DNA from 2 places in the Virgibacillus ihumii genome. Region 1 is predicted to be linked to the other one. Evidence: a T-box and tRNA genes for the amino acid it is inferred to sense, from the RefSeq annotation. Region 1 holds a T-box; the other holds one or more tRNA genes.
The links. A T-box is a leader RNA that pairs with one kind of tRNA and senses whether it is charged. The one in region 1 lies ahead of serS (serine--tRNA ligase), so its partner is inferred to be a tRNA-Ser.
Positions count from the first base shown of each region.

Region 2: it encodes a tRNA-Ser, which carries the amino acid that the T-box ahead of serS (serine--tRNA ligase) is inferred to sense. The anticodon was not compared.

Region 1 covers NZ_CACVAN010000001.1:2,699,858-2,706,237, reverse strand. The annotation lists gene serS (serine--tRNA ligase) at 10-1,284, opposite strand; T-box leader at 1,332-1,551, opposite strand; gene pdxT (pyridoxal 5'-phosphate synthase glutaminase subunit PdxT) at 1,583-2,173, opposite strand; gene pdxS (pyridoxal 5'-phosphate synthase lyase subunit PdxS) at 2,190-3,074, opposite strand; gene HUX68_RS12960 (serine hydrolase) at 3,111-4,448, opposite strand; gene guaB (IMP dehydrogenase) at 4,665-6,134, opposite strand; gene HUX68_RS12950 (YaaC family protein) at 6,322-6,380, shown strand, end outside.
Region 2 covers NZ_CACVAN010000001.1:1,030,720-1,037,099, reverse strand. The annotation lists gene HUX68_RS05200 (Na/Pi cotransporter family protein) at 1-1,605, shown strand, start outside; tRNA gene HUX68_RS05195 (tRNA-Asn) at 1,929-2,003, shown strand; tRNA gene HUX68_RS05190 (tRNA-Met) at 2,007-2,083, shown strand; tRNA gene HUX68_RS05185 (tRNA-His) at 2,103-2,178, shown strand; tRNA gene HUX68_RS05180 (tRNA-Ile) at 2,191-2,267, shown strand; tRNA gene HUX68_RS05175 (tRNA-Ser) at 2,277-2,369, shown strand; tRNA gene HUX68_RS05170 (tRNA-Phe) at 2,560-2,632, shown strand; gene sodA (superoxide dismutase SodA) at 2,839-3,450, shown strand; gene HUX68_RS05160 (MFS transporter) at 3,573-4,844, shown strand; gene HUX68_RS05155 (peptidoglycan D,D-transpeptidase FtsI family protein) at 4,915-6,380, shown strand, end outside.

The sequences.
Region 1 (6,380 bases):
ATCCGTTTCTTATTTGATTACTTGTTTACCGCCCATATACGGCTGCAACACTTCCGGAACAACAACAGATCCATCCTCCTGCTGATAATTTTCCAAAATAGCAGCTACCGTACGTCCAATAGCCAGGCCGGATCCATTCAGTGTATGGACAAATTCAGGCTTTCCCTTTTCCTCCCGGCGGAAACGAATGCCGGCCCGTCTTGCCTGAAATGCCTCAAAATTCGAGCAGGAAGAAATTTCACGGTATGTTTCCTGAGTTGGAATCCATACCTCAATATCGTATTTCTTCGCGGCTGTAAATCCTAAATCACCAGTACACATGCTCATCACACGATATGGCAGTTCCAGCAGCTGGAGGACTTTTTCGGCATGACCAGTCAATTCCTCCAATGTTTCATAGGATTCTTCCGGCTTTGTGAAATGGACAAGCTCTACTTTATTGAATTGATGCTGACGGATTAATCCACGTGTATCTCTTCCGGCAGAACCTGCTTCAGAGCGAAAATTAGCGCTGTATGCTGCATATCGCTTCGGAAGATCATCGTTTGCCAGAATCTCATCACGGTGGAAATTCGTCACTGGAACTTCAGCTGTCGGGATCAGGAAATAATCCCACTCTTCCAGTTTAAAGACATCTTCTGCAAATTTCGGCAGCTGACCGGTACCAGTCAGGCTTCCACGATTAACAATCTGCGGCGGCATCATCTCTGTATAACCATGTTCGTCTGCATGCAGGTCCATCATGAAATTGATTAATGCACGTTCCAGTCTTGTACCCAAGCCCTTGTAAAACACAAAACGGCTTCCGGTTACTTTGGCTGCACGTTCAAAGTCAAGAATATCCAAGTCAGCAGCAATGTCCCAATGTGGTTTTTCCTCAAAATCAAATGTTGGAATATCGCCCCATTTACGTGCTTCCACATTGTCGTCTTCATCTTCACCGACAGGCACCGTCTCATGCGGGATATTCGGAATGGAAAGCATCATATGATTCAGCTTTTCCTCAATTTCCTTCAGCTCCCGATCAAGTTGGGAAATCTGTTGACCCACTTCACGCATTTCCTTAATAGCAGGTTCAGCATCCTTTTTTTCCTTTTTCAAGACCGAAATCTGTTTGGAAGCTTCATTCTTTTTTGCCTTCAATTTTTCGGTCTCTGCAATTAACTCGCGGCGGCGTGCATCAAGTTCACCGAATTTGTCCAATTCGGATAAGTCTTCACCGCGATGAGCCAGCTTTTCCTTAACCACTTCAAAATTATTACGCAAATACTTCATATCCAGCATAATTAATTCCTCCTTTTAGCAAATAAAAAACTCCCGTCCCTGCATAAAACAGGGACGAGAGTGTTGCTTCCCGCGTTGCCACCCTAATTGAAGAGAAAAACTCCTCCGGCTCGAACAAACATAACGGCTGTTAACCGGGTTTGCCTACTCCATTGTTCAGCAAACCAGTTTAAGGATGGATTCTCCACAATGCCTATATCGGTTTTCAGCCGCCACCGACTCTCTTCAATAAGCATTCCGGGTACTAATTCCTTGCATAACTGATCATATATTATGATATATCATACCCAATTACCTGCTAAGATGCAAGTGTTTTTAACGATTGTTCCACCATTTGGGCAAAATATTCAATAAAACGATTATCATCGGTCAATTCAGGATGAAATGCCGTGCACAAATAATTTCCCTGTTGTGCCGCTACAATACGGTCCTGATACGATGCAAGTACGTCTACCTCAGGCTCGGCATCCACTATATACGGTGCCCGGATAAATATTGCATTGACATGTTCACCAATGTGTTTCACCGACAAATCCGCTTCAAAACTGGCGACCTGACGGCCAAATGCATTACGGGCAACCTTCATATTCATTAAACCTAAATGAGCACTTTCCTGCCCTTCAATTTCACTAGCCATCAAAATCAGGCCGGCACATGTGCCAAATATAGGTTTACCCTGGTTGCCAAATTCCCGGATTGCCTCAAAAAAGTCATAGCTGTCAATCAGCCGGCGCATCGTTGTACTTTCACCGCCGGGAAGAATCAGCCCATCAATTGCATCAAGCTGCTCCTTACGCTTAATTTCAACACCTTGTGCACCTGCTTCTTCTATTGAACGGATATGTTCGCGCACAGCCCCTTGTAATGCGAGTACACCTATTGCAGTCATCGTAATTCCTTCTTTCTTATTCGCTGCGATCCTGCATGCGGTCATGAGGTTCCAATGTACTCATTTCCAGACCCTTCATTGCAGTACCCAGACCTTTGGAAAGTTCGCCAATCAATTGATAATCGGTATAATGTGTTGTCGCTTCAACAATAGCTTTTGCGAATTTTTCCGGATTATTTGATTTAAAAATTCCGGATCCGACAAATACACCATCCGCACCGAGCTGCATCATTAATGCCGCATCAGCTGGCGTTGCCACACCACCGGCTGCAAAGTTCACTACTGGCAGGCGGCCTTCTTCCTTAATTTCCAGTAACAGGTTATATGGCGCACCGATTTCTTTTGCGAATGTCATGACTTCATCTTCTGACATCGACGTCAGCTTCCGTATTTCCGATTGTACCTGGCGCATATGGCGGACAGCCTCAACAATATTCCCTGTACCTGGTTCACCTTTTGTACGCAACATGGAAGCACCTTCGCCAATACGGCGGGCAGCTTCACCCAGGTTACGGCAGCCGCAAACAAATGGTACTGTATAATCGGATTTCTTTAAATGAAACTCCTCGTCAGCAGGCGTCAATACTTCACTTTCATCGATATAGTCAACACCCATTGCTTCAAGAACACGAGCTTCAACAATATGGCCGATTCGTGCCTTTGCCATAACCGGAATGGATACCGCATTCAGGACTTCCTCGGTAACTTCCGGACTTGCCATGCGGGCAACCCCGCCGGCAGCACGAATATCGGATGGAACCCGCTCCAGAGCCATTACCGCTACTGCACCGGCTTCCTCAGCAATTTTAGCTTGTTCCGCATTGACAACGTCCATAATGACGCCGCCCTTTTGCATTTCTGCCATACCACGTTTAACGCGATCAGTACCTGTATTTGTCATTTTATTTCCCCCTCGGTATATTTAAATTCTTTTACGTTAAAACCATCCTTTTACAGTATCCACGATCGAACCGAATAAATTGGAGAAGAAACTTCCAATGGATCCTAATGTAAGCATGAACCAGTTATCTTTCTCCACTTTTTCCTGTGCGACTAACGCAACAGTTTGTTTATTTTGATCGGGAAAGATATAACCGTAATCCGCATTGCCATTGTAAACAAGTTCAGCGGTCCCTATTTTTTCGCCTTTTTCAACTGGGGCCTTAAGTTCACCGTTTTTATTCAGTTTTTCTTTATTTATATGATATTTAATGCTGTATTTCTTATCTTCTCCCTGTTTAACAGGGGCCTTAAATGCTGCTTTTGTGGCTATTTCAACAGTATCTTTCTTTCCTTTGGAAACCGGAATAACAGATTTATCTTTCAGCTGGTAACCTTTCGAGAATACTTCTTTTGTTTCAAAATTATTGAACGCATAATCGTACAATTTTTCCGTTTCCTGAAAACGTTCGCCTTTACTGTCTGTTTTCATCACAACCGAAATAAATCGCTGACCATTTTTCTCAACAGTTCCGGTGAAACAATATCCGGCAAGGTCAGTGTAGCCGGTTTTCAGTCCGTCTACTCCTTCATATTTAAACTGTTTCAGGTATGTTGCTTTATGTGGAAGCATCCAGTTCAGATTTTCCACTTTATAGCCTTCAAATTTTGTTTCAGTCATACTTGTATATTCCATTGCTTCCGGATGATCCTTAATCAAATTGTACGCAAGCAGGGCTGCTGACCTTGCTGAAAGTAAGTTGTTTGCATTCGGATCGGTACCTTTTGGAACATTATCACCGAGCCATTCATTTGATAGTCCGGTGGAATTTACAAATTTATAATCGGGTAAGCCCATTTCCTCTGCTTTCTTATTCATCATTTTAACAAATTCGCCTTCAGAGCCGGCAACCAGTTCTGCAAGTGCAATTGTTGCACCGTTATCTGAAAAGATTGCCATCGCTTTATATAAATCTTTCACTTTATATGGTTTGCCCTTCGTCAGGCCGATTCCCGAAAAAGTTGGGTCAGCAGAGATACTGTAGGCGTAATCACTGACTTGAGTCGTTGTATCCCAGCTAATTTGACCGGATTGAATGGCTTCCAACACTAAATATTCAGTCATCATTTTGGTCATACTTGCTGGAGGCAATTTCATATCAGGATTTTTAGCATATACTATTTTTCCTGTCTCAGCATCAACCAAAATAGCTGATTCTGCTTCTATGTTTAACGATCCTGCTGCCTGTGCAGAAAATGGCTGTGCAATAACTGCAGTCATCATAAAAACTGCAATCAGTAAAAATAACAATCCTTTTTGTAGCGTATGTTTCACTTTTCTTTAACCTCCAACATAAAATGATTTTTATACTTCTTTTCTAGTAAAATAGGAAGCACTTTGATATTTTACCATAAAAAATAATGAAAAAATAGACGGGGAATTATCCCCATCTTAGAAAACTTCATAGATAAATTATACTATTTTTAATTCGAAACCCTTTTAAAGCAAGCTTTACACTTATTCGGCGAATCCGGCATTTTCTTCAAAAAATTAAAATGAATAATTCGGTGCTTCTTTCGTAATCTGCACATCATGTGGATGGCTCTCCCGCAATCCTGCATTGGAGATTTTGATGAAACGTGCGTCATGGCGTAATGCATTAATTGAAGGAGTTCCGCAATAACCCATTCCGGCACGTAGTCCACCGGCTAATTGATGGATTGTATCAGCAAGCGGTCCTTTGTATGCTGTTCTTCCTTCAATACCTTCAGGAACGAGTTTTTTAGCATCCTCTGAATCCTGGAAGTAGCGATCTTTTGAACCTGCTTTCATCGCACCGACTGAGCCCATGCCGCGGTATACTTTATATTGTCTTCCCTGGAAAATTTCCGTTTCCCCGGGGCTCTCTGCTACACCTGCAAACAGACTGCCAAGCATCACTGCACTTGCCCCGGCTGCCAATGCCTTGACAATATCACCGGAATATTTGATACCACCATCGGCAATCACAGCTGCACCATATTCTTCAGCAGCCTGGGCACAATCATAAACAGCTGTGATCTGCGGGACCCCGACACCGGCAACAACACGTGTAGTACAGATGGAACCAGGTCCAATGCCGACTTTTACTACTGTCGTCCCGGCTTCAATCAATGCTTTTGTCGCTTCAGCAGTTGCAACATTTCCAGCGATGATATCCAATTCAGGATACGCTTCCCGAACCAATCGTATTTGATCGAGTACGCCTTTGGAATGCCCATGCGCCGTATCGATTACAATTGCATCAACACCGGCATCAACCAGTTTTTCGATACGTTTCAGTGCGTCACCGGTAACACCAACCGCAGCACCGGCAAGTAATCTGCCCTGCGAATCTTTTGCTGCATTAGGGAATTCGATGACTTTTTCAATATCCTTAATTGTAATTAAACCTTTTAACATTCCGTTATCATCAACTAAAGGCAATTTTTCAATTTTGTGTTGCTGTAACAGGTGTTCCGCTTCATCCAATGTTGTACCAACAGGAGCAGTTACAACATTTTCACTGGTCATAACCTCTTTAATCGGAATAGAGTAATCCTGTACAAAACGTAAATCACGGTTTGTAATAATGCCTACGAGTATTTGCTCATCGATATTATTGACGATGGGGACACCAGAAATGCGGAATTTTCCCATCAGATGTTCTGCATCGTAAACCTGATGTTCCGGTGTTAAAAAGAAAGGATTGGTGATAACCCCACTTTCGGAACGCTTAACCTTGTCTACCTGCTCCGCCTGATCCTCAATCGACATATTTTTATGAATAATACCCAAACCGCCTTGTCGCGCCATTGCAATTGCCATTTCCGCTTCCGTAACAGTATCCATACCGGCACTGATGAACGGGGCCTTTAACTTAATATTATCCGACAAGTCTGTACTGATCTTTACATCCTTTGGAAGAACCTCAGATTCGGCAGGCATCAGCAATACATCATCAAACGTCAGCCCTTCTTTGGAAAACTTATCCTCGCGCATGTTTTTTCCTCCTCCTGTTCATTAATTATATATTGTTAAATGATTATAAATCATCAAATGGGCCAAACTATACATGTTTCTATTGTTATATACAATACGCCAACAAACGCGCTTTTTCAACAGGATAATCAGGTCATGAAAAAAGAAAATAGATTCAAAATATTTGAATAGATTATGGGGGAAAATGATGAATAAACAAGATATTTCGTTATTATTTACATATTTGCAGTCACAGGAAACGGCATT
Region 2 (6,380 bases), 1.7 Mb from region 1:
TTAATATTTCAGTTTGTCGGTGGTTTGGGTATTTTCCTATTAGGTATAAAATTTATGGGGGACGGTTTACAGAAGTCAGCTGGTGATCGGTTGCGCAACATTCTCGATAAATTTACCAGTAATCCGTTTCTTGGTGTTTTAACCGGTGCGGTTGTTACAATCTTGATACAGAGCAGTTCGAGTACAACTGTATTAACGGTAGGCTTGGTAAACGCTGGCTTCCTGACACTTAGACAGGCAATTGGTATCATTATGGGTGCGAACATCGGTACAACCGTAACTGCATTTATAATTGGTATTGATTTAGAAACGTATGCATTACCGATTGTAGCTGTTGGGTGTTTCCTGATTTTCTTCTTTAAAAATCAGAAAGTCACAAACGTAGGACAAGCTATTTTCGGGTTTGGGGCACTTTTCTTAGGGTTGAAATTCATGGGTGAAGCAATGGCACCACTGGAAAATCTTGAATCTTTCCATGAATTAACGTTAAACATGAGTGAGAACCCGATTTTGGGAGTTGTGATTGGAACGTTATTTACAGTTGTCGTACAAAGTTCCAGTGCAACCATTGGAATCCTGCAGGGGTTATTTTCAGAGGGGCTTATTGAGTTAAAAGCAGCATTACCGGTATTATTTGGTGATAATATTGGTACAACCATTACTGCTGTACTGGCATCGATTGGTACAAGTGTAGCAGCAAAACGTGCAGCATTGGTTCACGTTACATTTAACCTGATTGGTACAACGATTTTCCTGACGTTATTAGGTTTGTTTACAAATTTCGTAATGTTCCTGCAATCGAGTCTGGATCTAAATCCGGAAATGACGATAGCTTTTGCTCATGGTAGTTTTAATCTAACTAATACAATCATTCAATTTCCATTTATTGCAGGTTTAGCATGGCTGGTTACAAAACTGATTCCTGGAGACGATACAATAGTTGAGTATAAGCCTCAACATCTGGATCCAATCTTTATTCAACAGTCATCAGCGCTGGCGTTGGATCAGGCAAAAGCCGAAGTTATCCGTATGGGTGAATATGCATACAACGGTCTCGAGGAAACAAATAAGTATCTTACAACGAAATCTCAGAAACATTCCGACATGGCTATGCAGATCGAAGGGGCATTAAACAACCTTGATAAGGAAATCACAAAATATCTGGTCAGTATTTCGTCGGAATCCATGTCTGAATTGGAAAGTGCACGACACACGGCATTGATGGACTCTGTACGGGATATTGAACGAATTGGTGACCATTTTGAAAACATTATTGAGTTGATCGATTATAAAATATCAAATAAAGTAAAACTGACTGAACAGGCGCAGGATGATTTAAATAATATGTTTGATTTGACTATTATGACAGTCAAACAATCCATCAAAGCACTTGAATCAGATGATCGGGAAGAAGCGCTTGCAGTTATTCAAAAAGAAGAAGAGATAGATAAAATGGAGCGCACGTACCGCAAGAAGCATATCATTCGCATGAATGAAGGGTTATGTAACGGGTCTGCAGGGATTGTCTTTGTAGATATGATCAGTAATCTTGAGCGAATTGGTGACCACGCAGTTAATATAGCTGAGGATGTACTGGGAGAATAAATAATTTGCAGTGAAAAAGAGGGGTGCTATTGCCTCTCTCTTTTTTTGTTGCGTGTGCGAATTGTGTTCACAATAAGGTGTCTGGGTCCTATCGCACGTGAAACAGGCAATTGAAAGACCCTGAAATTGTGTTTCAAATATTATTGAAAACCAAACATAATCATGCTATAGTATATAGTGTTGTTTAATTAAGCGGATAAGCGTTCGTGAACAAAAAAATGTAAAAGTTATTGACATAATCTGTCGTACATGGTAAATTATATTTCGTTGCTGATAAAAATCCTTTTCGTCACGAACAAAAGCTTATACATATTTTAGATTATTCCACAGTAGCTCAGCGGTAGAGCGATCGGCTGTTAACCGATTAGTCGCAGGTTCGATTCCTGCCTGTGGAGCCATATGGCGGTGTAGCTCAGCTGGCGAGAGCGTACGGTTCATACCCGTGAGGTCGGGGGTTCGATCCCCTCCGCCGCTACCATTTCAATTACATATAAACGGCGGTCGTGGCGAAGCGGTTAACGCACCGGATTGTGGCTCCGGCATACGTGGGTTCGATCCCCACCGGTCGCCCCATAAAATAGACTTGGACCCTTAGCTCAGCTGGTTAGAGCTATCGGCTCATAACCGATCGGTCGCAGGTTCGAATCCTGCAGGGTCCACCATTTTAATTCGGAGGTATACCCAAGTCTGGCTGAAGGGATCGGTCTTGAAAACCGACAGGCGGGTCAAACCGCGCGGGGGTTCGAATCCCTCTACCTCCTCCATACATATTTTAACGCGTTACAATCACATACCGCTCTGTAGCTTAGTCGGTAGAGCAAGCCGCCCGCTTCAACGAATAAGCTTCTAAGAGAAGGCCTGCGAGGAGTGCTGCGTCACTGAAAGAACCTGCAACACGACGAGCCAACCAAGCTCAGGATGTACTTAAATACGAATTAAACTACAATCACATACGGCTCTGTAGCTCAGTCGGTAGAGCAAGGGACTGAAAATCCCTGTGTCGGCGGTTCGATTCCGTCCGGAGCCATCCTTGAAACAAGCTAATCGCTTGTTTTTTTTATGCAATATGTTTCAGTTTTATAAATGTGGGAATATAACGATTATAGGGCTGATCATTACCAGCACTGTTATGAATGCAAATAATTTGCAAGTGCGGAATAGCTCTGATAGGCTTGCTTTAAAAGGTTGAATTTTCAATCCTTTAAAAACATATTTTTGTGGGAGGAATTAATAATGGCAAAATTTGAATTACCAGAACTACCTTATGCATACGATGCTTTAGAACCAACAATCGACAAAGAAACAATGAATATCCACCACACAAAGCATCATAATACTTATGTTACAAAGCTGAACGCCGCAGTAGAAGGAAATGCGGATCTTCAGAATAAATCAGTAGAAGATCTTGTAAGCAGCATTGATTCTGTACCTGAAAATATTCGTACTGCTGTTCGGAACAATGGCGGCGGACATGTTAACCATAGCCTATTCTGGAAAGTGATGTCACCAAATGGCGGCGGCGAGCCAACAGGCGAGCTTGCTGACAAAATTAATGGTAAATTCGGCAGCTTCGACAAGTTCAAAGAAGAATTTGAAACTGCTGCAAAAGGTCGTTTCGGTTCAGGCTGGGCTTGGCTTGTTGTAAACAACGGGGATGTGGAAGTAATCAGCACACCAAATCAGGATTCACCATTGATGGAAGGCAAAACGCCGGTTCTTGGTCTTGATGTTTGGGAGCATGCATATTACCTTAAGTATCAAAACAAGCGTCCTGATTATGTTGCTGCATTCTGGAACGTTGTTAACTGGGATGAAGTTGCAAAAAATTATGATGCTGCAAAATAATAATAATTAACAGTTAGCTGGGTGCGGATAACCAATATCCGCACCTTTTTAATGCACAAATATGTGTGCATATCTAATTGCTATTTGCTCAAACTAATAGCAGTTAAAGGGGAGCAATTGATATGCACAAGAGTATCCAGAATATAGCTGGCAAAGTCGAAATAGACAGGGATTTAATTTTCCTGCTGGTAATTGGCGGACTATACTCATTGGGTATATTTCTGTCCAACACATTTGTTAACATTTATTTATGGAAACAATCCGGTGATTACGTGACAATCGCAATGTACAATTTGGGAATATATCTGCTGCAGCCGATTACGTTTATTTTCGCCGGCAAAATTGCAAAAAAAGTAGACAGGGTGATTGTCCTGAGGTTAGGGGTAACCGTATTATCCCTGTTTTTTTTGAGTGTCCTTATTATAGCGGAGGATGCCTCCGTTTATAATTTTCTGCTTGGAAGTCTGTTAGGTATCGGTTATGGATTTTATTGGCTGGCATTTAACGTACTCACATTTGAAATAACCGAACCGGAGTCAAGAGATTTTTTCAATGGCTTTCTGGGAATACTTCAATCATTCGGTGGCATGATAGGTCCGTTGCTGGCAGGTACCATTATTTTAAAAATGCCTGCTACTATGGGATACACGACGATTTTCACGATTTCATTCGGGCTGTTTATCAGTGCTGTAATCTGCAGTTTTTTTCTGAAACGACGACCTGCAGAAGGGTTATTTCATTTCAAACGGGTACTTGCAGAGAAGGGGAATAATAAAAATTGGGGCAAAATTTTAAATGCCCACGTATTCCAAGGGCTGCGCGAAGGGATATTTTTATTTGTCATTGCGATTTGGGTGTATTTAACTACGAAAAGTGAGTTTGCCCTCGGTATGTTTAATTTATTTTTATCCGGCCTGTCACTTGTATTTTATTTTATTGTTACGAAGTGGATTAAACCATCCATGCGGAAAAAATCAATTTTATTCGGTGCTATCCTGCTGTACGTGTCCATTTTCATTATATTGTTCGACATTTCTTACTATAAGCTTATGATTTATGCAGCAATAATTGGTATTGCCTACCCGATTATTAATGTTCCGTATGTATCCATGACGTATGATGTAATCGGAAAGGCTTGGAAAGCAAAGGATTTTCGAATCGAATATATTGTGGTAAGGGAATTGTTTGTCAACATAGGGCGGGTTGTAGCGATTCTATCCTTCCTGATTGCCATTTATGTGTTTCCCGCTGAAAAAATTATTCCATTTTTGCTGATTATCTTCGGTGCGGGTCATCTTTTTATTTACTTATTTGTAAAGAATATCTCTCTGGGCAGTCCGCATAAAAAAGATTTTATGATAAAAGAGCAATTAACCGATGAAAAAGATCGGTAATCCTCTAGAATTTCCAGTATTTAATGCTATAATAGGAATACTTGGAAGGTTTTATATCTAGGGGGAGACAATGGTGCAACGAAAGACGAAAAAAAAGAAAACACAACTTCCTTTTCGTTTAAATATATTGTTTTTCATTGTCTTTCTGTTGTTCTCTGTTTTGGTTTTGCAGCTTGGAGTTGTGCAAATTTTGAACGGGGAAGAGTTTCAGGAAGAAATTGATAAAACAGTTAAAGAGAACACGGAAATACCGGTGCCGCGGGGAAGAATGTTCGATCGAAATCACAATTTAATCGTTGGTAATAAACCACTCTATTCGATCACATACACTCCTGCTAAAGGAGTTACAGCAGAGGATCGTCTTGAGGTGGCCGAGAAACTGTCACGTTTTATTTCCATGCCGAAAGAAAATGGGGAGTATGACGTTACCGAACGGAATAAAAAAGAATATTGGTATTTGAAACACACAGAGGAAGCAACAAGCCGACTTTCTGATAAAGAACTCGAAAAAATGGATACAAGTGAAGAATACAATACAATTTTGGAACGTATTAAAAAAGATGAAATTGATGATTTTACCGAGAAACAGCTTGAAGTAATGGCGATCAAAAAAGAAATGGATCAGGCAATGACCCTGACACCACACGTTATCAAAAACGAAAATGTAACACCTGAGGAATTTGCCAAAGTATCCGAGCATCTGGATATGCTTGATGGAATAAATGCCACTACCGATTGGGATCGCTTTAAACCATATGGTAAAACGTTCAGCAATTTTATCGGATCCATTACATCCCAGTCGCAAGGTATTCTTGCCGAAAAAGAAGAATATTATCTGTCCCGCGGATACAAGCGAAATGACCGCGTCGGGCAAAGCGGTCTGGAGCAGCAGTATGAAAGTCTGTTGCGGGGCCGGAAAGAAAAAATCCAGTATACAACAAACAAAGATGGAAAAGTAATTGATTCTGAAGTGGTTGTGGAAGGTCAACGGGGCAAAGATCTTGTTCTGACAATTAATATGAAATTGCAGAAGAAAGTGAATAAAATACTGCGAGAAGAACTGAAGGCAGCAATTCAAAAACACCCATATAAGAATCGGTTTATGAATGATGCGCTTGCGGTTGTCATGAACCCGCAGACAGGTGAACTCCTGGCAGTGGCAGGTCAGCATTATAACCGGGAGAAAAATGAATTTGAAAATGCCGGGCTGAAAGCATTGTATGCAGCACATGAGCCAGGTTCTGCAATAAAGGGTGCTACAGTTCTTTCCGGTTATGAATCCGGAGTCATTGATATAGGTACTACGTTTTATGATGCACCAATTAAGATAGCCGGCACTCCGGAGAAAAGTTCGTATCGGAATCTTGGCTTGATAAATGATGTCAATGCCCTCAAACGTTCATCCAACGTATACATGTTTTATATTGCAATGCGGATGGGTGGGGACTTTAATTACGAGCGGAATGAAAGTTTGAGTTTTGATCCAGCTGCATTTCAGGAAATCCGAAATTATTTCAGTCAGTTCGGACTCGGTGT